Regions from separate parts of the Photobacterium sanguinicancri genome, predicted to be linked through region 2. Evidence: riboswitches for the same ligand, from Rfam matches in the RefSeq annotation. Region 2 holds a riboswitch; the other holds the start of a gene.
The links. A riboswitch is a leader RNA that binds a small molecule or an ion and turns the genes downstream of it on or off. The one in region 2 is predicted to bind thiamine pyrophosphate.
Positions count from the first base shown of each region.

Region 1: it holds a riboswitch for thiamine pyrophosphate, as region 2 does, so the genes downstream of both, thiM (hydroxyethylthiazole kinase) here and thiD (bifunctional hydroxymethylpyrimidine kinase/phosphomethylpyrimidine kinase) in region 2, are expected to answer to the same signal.

Region 1 covers NZ_AP024851.1:1,430,371-1,434,588, forward strand. Annotated here, with positions in the region: gene OCU87_RS23320 (protein-disulfide reductase DsbD family protein) at 1-132, opposite strand, end outside; gene thiE (thiamine phosphate synthase) at 1,266-1,871, opposite strand; gene thiM (hydroxyethylthiazole kinase) at 1,928-2,713, opposite strand; TPP riboswitch at 2,859-2,958, opposite strand; gene OCU87_RS23335 (hypothetical protein) at 3,212-3,682, opposite strand; gene OCU87_RS23340 (hypothetical protein) at 4,046-4,204, opposite strand.
Region 2 covers NZ_AP024851.1:1,003,221-1,007,438, reverse strand. Annotated here, with positions in the region: partial or broken gene OCU87_RS21525 (ABC transporter permease) at 1-138, opposite strand, end outside; gene OCU87_RS21520 (ABC transporter ATP-binding protein) at 233-1,012, opposite strand; gene thiD (bifunctional hydroxymethylpyrimidine kinase/phosphomethylpyrimidine kinase) at 1,030-1,860, opposite strand; TPP riboswitch at 1,929-2,043, opposite strand; gene OCU87_RS21510 (PhnA domain-containing protein) at 2,322-2,897, opposite strand; gene OCU87_RS21505 (hypothetical protein) at 3,135-3,602, shown strand; gene OCU87_RS21500 (S1 family peptidase) at 3,824-4,218, shown strand, end outside.

The DNA.
Region 1 (4,218 bases), 430 kb from region 2:
CTTGTCTTGCATCCAACCCGTTGTAACAGGAGTCATCGATTCGCTTGCACTTGCGTTCACAGTGAATGTTGAACACAGCGCAACGAATAGCCAAAGCACAACAAAGTGCAATGACATTTTGCTTTTAGGCATGTCTAATTTTTCCTTAAAAAATGAATAATATGAGTGTTAGTTAAACGCTCTTATTCTCATTCTTTAAAGACACAAACCTTGAGATGGATCCGCCTACCCTTGTGAAGGATTGGCTCAGTGAATGGAGGGAAATACGGGACAGTACTTAGCAGCCACAATACGACTACAACGAGTATGAAGTACGTGAATATAGCTTGATCATTGACTTGGTGGTGATCAAAATTTATCAGGTGTTCTGATAAGTCACATTTATGGACAGATTGGCCGTCTTTAGATTGAGATTGAGATTGAGATGCACCATCAATAAAGCCGCTACCATCACCAATATTGTTTGCCTGCAGAACAGTAGAAATCGCAGAATCACTATTGCCATAGTTTACTTTACAACCTTGGATAAAACTCATATTACTGGCGAGACAGAAACAGATAACCCAACCCACTAATAATAGTGCGTTACGAGTTAGTTTATGTGTGTTTCGACTTGAGAGCATATCTAAACTACAGATGTCTATGTGATGGTAAACGTAGCAATATGACTGAACTAAAATAATAAAGTTCAATTTTTTCGCTGGGCCGATAAATTTCATGACTTAAAGCGATTGAATGTCGCAGAAAGCTTATTCAAAAAACTGGATAAATTAAAATGAGTAAGTTAATAATCTCCATGGCAATGACTAGTATCTACACTTTTCGGTCAACTTTTGCGCAAGCCGCGTATTTAATTTCGGTTGGGTTGATCCGCCCAGTAGTTTTGGATACGAGTTTAATGACTTACCATACCTGCGCCAATTTATGATTTGCTAATGCTTGCTTTTCCGAAACTCACTTCTGTCCATAAACAAGTTAAAACGATTACTCCCGAAACGTATTAGCATCAAAACAAGCCTCCTCACTTCCAGCCTATCTCGATTACGGTTAGCACGTTCCATTTAAATATCTGTGATAAATGAGGTAAATTCGCGCCGAATTAAAAATCTAGAATGAAGTATTCTCATGATCTCTGCCGCAATTTTCGAGACGGATTACGGAATTTAATGGGCAACACTTGGAAACACTGCCGCCCTAGATTTCGATAACCAAATTACATTAGTTTTATACCCACAAACTTTTTCAAAAAATCTGCGGGTATTAGCTTATCCAATCAAGTTGCGTACTGCTGTTCTCGGGCATTCGGCATGACAAATTGCCGAAACCAGTGCAATACTGTCGACGCCTGTCGCTATAACCGCATCAAGGTTTGATGCATTAATCCCGCCGATTGCCACTATAGGTAAGGAGCTTTGCGCGACGGCATTCGCCAGCCCGTCAATGCCCCACTCTTTTTGTATATTGGTTTTCGTCGGGGTCGCAAAGATTGCGCTCAGCCCGATGTAATCGATAGGTAAATGTTTGGCTTCAACCAGTTGCTGTTCATTTTCAACCGACAGTCCCAGTATCTTGTCTTTACCAATCAGCTGGCGTGCGATGTTAGCTGGCATATCTGACTGGCCCAGATGTACACCGTCGGCATCTACAGCCAAGGCCACATCGACACGATCATTAATAATTAGTGGAACCCCAGTGTCCTGCAAAATCGTTTTAACGGCTAAGGCTCTTTCAATAAAAGTACGTACATCACCATGCTTTTCTCGAACCTGTACCATAGTCACACCGCCAATGACGGCTTCTTTGACCACCGTTTTCATGGTTTCAAGATCTTGCAGATCATCAGTCACCAGATATAAACGACACGAACGCATTATTTCCTCCAAAACTAAGCCTCCAAAACTAAGCCTCCCAAACTAGGCCTGCCAAACTAAGCCAGCTTCAGACGCTGGATTAACGTTTCTTCATCAAGCTGATACAGGGTATCGAGCAAATTACACTGCAAGCTACCTGGGCCTTTCGACTGTTCGGCTGCGATTTCGCCCGCTACGCCAAGTATCGCCGCGGCTGCTAATCCCGTCTCTTCTCCGATAGCCGCAAAAGCACCAGTCAGTGCACTGAGAGTACACCCCATCCCTGTTACATAAGGCATCATGGCATGACCATTACGTAGCTGGCTCTGTCCTTCATTGGTGACAACAAAATCAATCTCACCTGAAATAACAACATTGCATTGATATTCTCGGCTCAGGAAACGCGCCGCATCCACTGCCGCTTCCGTGCTATCAAGCGCATCAACGCCTTTGTTTTGCCCTTTTTCACCTGCCAAGGAAATGATTTCAGAAGCATTGCCTCGAATAATCAACTTATTAGCTGCTTTGGCAAGCTGGCGGGAGGTGTCTGTTCGTAAGCGGCTAGCACCACAGCCAACAGGATCAAGCACTATCGTTTTATTATGAATATTTGCCTGCTCGACAGCGAACACCATACGTGGCACCCATTCGCTGTCCAATGTGCCGATATTAATGACCAAAGCACCAGCAAAAGACATCATTTCCGCCATTTCTTCACGAGAATGTGCCATGATCGGCGAAGCACCAATGGCCAGTAGCGCATTGGCAGTATTGTTCATTACGACATAGTTGGTCAGGTTCACAACCAGTGGTTTCTGCTCACGGACTGCATGCAGAGCGTTAATGATGGTTTGTGTGTTCATGTTTTCCCTCAGCGATTGCCATTATCAATTGCGGTAACGGATAGGAAGAACCTGAGGGAAGAAACTGATATGAATGCTGGGGCTGGATTGGCATATCTTGGTCCAGCCGAGCCAAGGATGTTGATAAATATAAATCAAACCATCATTCGCTAGACATATAGTTCCCTACGACAGTATTAACTGAATCAGGTTCTACGGGTCTCGCAACATGCGATCTCAGCCTTTCGGCCCCCCGACTATCTTTTCGAATAGTAACAAGCTCATTGAAAGAACAACAGATAAAACTAAATCATGTTTTAGTCTTCGCTGAGTACTCAGTGTTCCCTAGCGCTGTGCTGTCCCGGGCCAGCCCCGAGTCTACCCCAAGCTTCCTTTAAATAATCCACGAAAATCTGAACTTCAATGTCTATTGAGATAGCTAATAAAAAAGCCCCGCTTCACTCATAACATGAAACGGGGCTTTTCTCTGCTTAATTTCAAGCGCTCAATATCCGCTACCTAATCCCTATTCCATGGATAAATCTTTTCTGTGGTATGCTTTTGAAAAAACTCATAATTGTGCTGCATGAAGTCATCTTTTTTGAGTGCTTTAGGGTTCCACTGCTTAAGATCCAAATCAAAATCGAAATCAGGCGTAGTTAAGTGCAGCTGACTGAACTTACGTTTCGCTATTCTATAAACCACCGTGTTCGGCTCATGACAATCGAACATGATCTGTTGGTTTGGTTCATTGTTCACGCTCAGCATTCCTTGATAAGGCGACAAAGCGCTGCATGGCGTCTGCTTAATGAAGGTAAAAAGAAAATCGCCGTCATAAGTGGTGTTCAGGTAGATAACCAATTGACGATCCACATCGACTTGGCGAAATACCAGCTGTTTAGTATGCGGTGTACGCGCGCTCTGCATCGCGGTGGTATCAGGGCTAATCAGTTGGCTGTTTATCCATAACCAACCCATATCGTTTCTCATATAGGTTAATGCTCGATATGTCTGGTAGCCGAAATAGCTAAATATCAAGAGCCCTATCACGCAAAGAGTCAGCAAAATCTTCAACAACTTTGCCATTTAATTTGCCTCAGCCTGAACACAAACTTTACAGTGGTTCACCACGTTATTCATACCTCTACCCTGCGCTATATGGTTGTTACATTTAAAAAGTTAGCTATCACTTCAAAATGATACTTTATAACACAGTGTGAGTCTTTACCGCTTGGTGTCAACTGTTTACCTCTTGCTCGATAACAAACCAAGCCTGAAATCAATCATGAGCAAAGGAGTAATAAAGGGCCTTCTTTGATTTAGTCCAATTTGATTACTGATCAGGCATAAGATCTAATACAGCAGCCCCACGACAACACCAACCACAAAGATCACCAAGTATAAGCCCATGCGATTGTGGCTTTTATGGGCCGTGGTTGGTCTGATCTCTGGTTCAACTAGCAATTGCTGCGCATTCAAGGTGTGAAGGGTATAACTTAATGGATTCATCATTTTTTCCTGTACTC
Region 2 (4,218 bases):
CACGTCATAGCGCTGAAGCAGTTTGTAAAAAACAGCCAGAGGTGTCGGTAGAATAAAGCTGGGTAGTTCAAATACAACAACCGCTAATTGCCATAATCCCACGATGATAGCTGTGCTGATCATCAGACGAATCACAGGGTGTGATACCGCATTCGTCCACGATTTTGCTTGTCTGTTTTTTGGTCGCCCCGTTTTCTGCAAAGCCGCTTTTTGTAAAGCAATTTGAGGATGATTAACCATAATCTTGCTCCAAACGCGTGATAATACTTTGTTGGTGTTGTGCGAGTTCTGCGCTGTAATTACGCGGAGCCTGACCTTGTGGGGTAGGGAGCGAGACCATGGTCGCGGGTGAACCCGACATCAGCAATATTTGGTCACCAAGCCGTAACGCTTCTTGTGGATCATGGGTGATTAACAAGACGGTTTTATCTTTTAATAAGGTCGCGGCCAGCGTTTGTAATTTATGGCGTGTCACGGCATCTAACGCCGAAAAAGGCTCATCCATTAACACAATCGGCTTGTCTTGCAGTAGTGTGCGGGCAAGTGCAACGCGTTGGCGCATACCGCCTGATAAGCTTTCAGGGCGAGCATGGATATGATCGCCAAGGCCCACATGGTTAAGTAATTCACACGCCCGAACTTGGCTACTTTCTGCGGATTGTTCTGGGTTAAAGCGAGAGCTTAAACAAACATTCTCAAGTACCGATAACCAAGGCAACAGCAGGTCTTGCTGCGCCATGTATGCCACGCGATCATCTATGGGTTGCTGGTCAGATGCCGTTAATACGCCTTGCCAATCGGCTTGTTCATCCAGTAAGCCTGCCAATAAGCGTAATAACGATGTTTTACCGCAACCACTTTTACCTAAAATACAACTCCACTGGCCTTTTGGTAGCGTGAGGTTTAGCTGTGTAAAGAGCGGTTTATCACTGGTGTTATAGCGTAATTGACACTGAGTGAGTGTCACTGCGACACCTGCTTGTGTGGGTAATGGCTGAATTAGAGTTGTCATATCTGATCTCATACTTCTTATGCCGTTGGATCAAAATGACCAGCAAAGAAGTGATGAACTGGGCCGTGCCCCGATCCTATTTGTAGCGAATCAGCATGGGATATGGCGTGTGAAATGTAGCCTTTAGCGTGAGTAACTGCCGTGACTAAATCATGGTCTTGAGCAAGGTAAGAGGCAATTGCGGCTGAAAGCGTGCAGCCTGTACCATGAGTATTATTGGTTTGAATGCGCTGGGTGCTAAAACGATAAACATCATCGGCGGTGATGAGCAGATCGGTACTGGTCTCACTTTGCTCTAAATGTCCGCCTTTTAATAAGACGGTCTTTGTATTGAGCTGTCGCATTTCTTCGATTAACGCATCCATCTCAGCTTCGGTTTGAGGCACTGTACAGCCTAGCAATGCTGCAGCTTCAGGTAGGTTAGGGGTGATAACATCGGCAAGGGGGAGTAGGGTTTCTTTCAGCGTAGAAATAGCATCTTGCTGTAATAATAAATCACCGCTAGTGGCGACCATGACAGGGTCAATAACTAGGTGTTTCGGCTGATATTGTTGAAGTTTTTTGGCCACCATTGCGATGATCTTAGTATCGCTTAACATGCCGATTTTGACTGCTTTTACATCTAAATCAGAAAAGACAGCATCAAGTTGTTGTTCAACAAATTCAGGTGGTATGGCAAATATACCGCTGACACCTAGGGTATTTTGAGCGGTTAGCGCAGTGATAACAGAACAAGCATAACCACCTGTGGCAGAAATTGCTTTTATATCAGCTTGAATACCGGCACCACCGCCACTGTCTGAGCCTGCGATGGTTAAAGTAATTGGTGTTTTAGATGGCGTTACCATAATTTATCCCTAAAAATTGATATAGGGATAACAGGTGCCTGTAGAGCGATCTTGAGTGATCGAAATAGGGGACACAGCTGTTAGTTCCCTACGTCAGTGTTAACTGGATCAGGTTCAACGGGTCCCGCATTTGATACTCATCGTATCTTGCAGTCTCAGCCTAAGGCCCCCCGACTAACTTTCAATAACATACTGAAAATATCAATATGTTTAGCATTTTGTATGGCTGGGATTATAACGTAATCGCACGGATCATCTACCCCTTACCCTAGATTAATTGGTATTAATCATGAGTAAAATAGAAAAAACATAGCAGAAGAGTACTGTGTTAATCAGTTTGAATGGTTGCTAACTGAGGCTTCGAAATCGAGAAGAGGTGATTTATTACTGTCAGTGGCTAGCGGAGAGCAGATAGCAAAAAGGCGCTAAATAAGCGCCTTTAAATAATGAATTCGTTTGAATTACATTTTTTTACAGTAAGCAGCGATAAGCACCATAGTCGTGCCTGCAGCTTTACCACTGATGTGAAGTGGGTTGTCATTCATACGAATGCCACGTACCGCAGTACCTTGTTTAACTACTAGGCTAGAACCTTTAACTGGAAGATCTTTGATCACAGTTACGTTATCGCCAGCTTGAAGCGGTGTACCGTTAACATCAACAGTTTGAATAGATTCTAGCTCTTCAAGAGCGATACCTTTTTCAGCCCATTCAACCATATCTTCTTCCATGTACATCATATCTTTAAGGTCTTGAGCCCAAGATTCTGATGTCGCAAGACGGTTAAGCATGCGGTAAGACACGATTTGAACAGCTGGAGTTTGGCTCCACATGCTGTCATTTAGACAACGCCAGTGGTTAGCTTCAACAGTATCTGCATCTTCGATTTGTCCACGACAAGTATCACAAACCATTACACAACAACCTGCAGTTTGATCCGGTGATGCTGGTACTTCATAAACACTTAGGTTGCTGTCTGAAGAACAAAGCTCACACTTAGATTCGCTGCGTTGTTTTAGAATATTTTCAATAGTCATTAGAAATTGTCCGTAGATTTTGTGAGGCCGTATTATGCCACCATTTAGTGAATTTGGAAGGCATATGGGCATATATCACACAATTATATTGTAGCGACATACGGTTTAGTAAAGCATAAATGGTTCAAAAGTAAAAAAATGCAGTTAATTGATGATGAACCTATCAAGAAACAGCATAATTAGCCGATATTTAGTAGCAAGCAACCAACATAATTAAAACATACAAAAAGGATGAACATGAAAAAGGCCATTGTACTTATCAGCTTAGTAGCCCTATTTGGCTGCACAGAAGAAGAAATCAAAGACACTCTATCAGGCAAAACTAAAGTATTTGCAGTCGAGAGCATAAATGTTGAAGGTGTTACTGGCTTAGATGATGGTACTTATGCGGTAACAGATAGCCATTTTGCGAATATTTTGCCAGATGTGTTTCCGAATGGAACAAAAAGTGATTTAGATAATTACGGCATTGGCACACATTCGTCATCATGCGCAAAAATTGATACCACTAACCCAGTGTGTTTCGAAGATGGGAAAAGCTGTACACCGACTGAAATGAAGCAATTGAACCTGAAAGTGTACAAGATTGACATTACTGATATTAAATCTGCTTACGAGAATGCTAAGTTTTTTCCAACGTTGGCAACAGAGTTAGGCATTCAGGGATTGAATCAAGTAAATATTGAGGCAGTTGCTTGCCCATAAACGTGTTTTCAATGTGTTGATTTTCACTAAAGATAACCGTACATACTGTGTACGGTTTTTTTTTGGCAAAGTTCGGCAAACATAACTATTAGTAATAACAGGTTGTAAAGTTTGTACTCTATTTAATGATTTATCTCGCAAAGCAGGTGGAATGATGATTAGAGCTTGTAACTAATATGATTAGATTCTGCTAATAAAAGGATGTTAGTAGTGAGAAAATCATGTTTCAAAAGACAATTTGTCTAGCTATCGGGCTAGGAATAGCTGGTGTTTCATTTCCTTCTTATGCACAAGAGTTTGAGGTTGCCCCTCGAATCATTGATGGCAGTGATACAAGCATTGCCGAAAACCCATGGATGGCATCACTTCGGTTAAGTGTGAGTAATGAGCACCCGATGTGCGGCGGAACCATCATTGATAGCCATTGGGTATTAACAGCGGCGCACTGCCTGGTACACGCGAGAACTGACGGTTCTGTTGAATCGGATTTTTTTGTACTTAAGCCTTATCAAATCAGTATTACTGTTGGTGAAACTGCCTTATCAAATGCGCAAATCGGTAACTATTATTCGGTCTCTCATGTTGTGGTTCACCCTAAATACACCCGATTATCTAA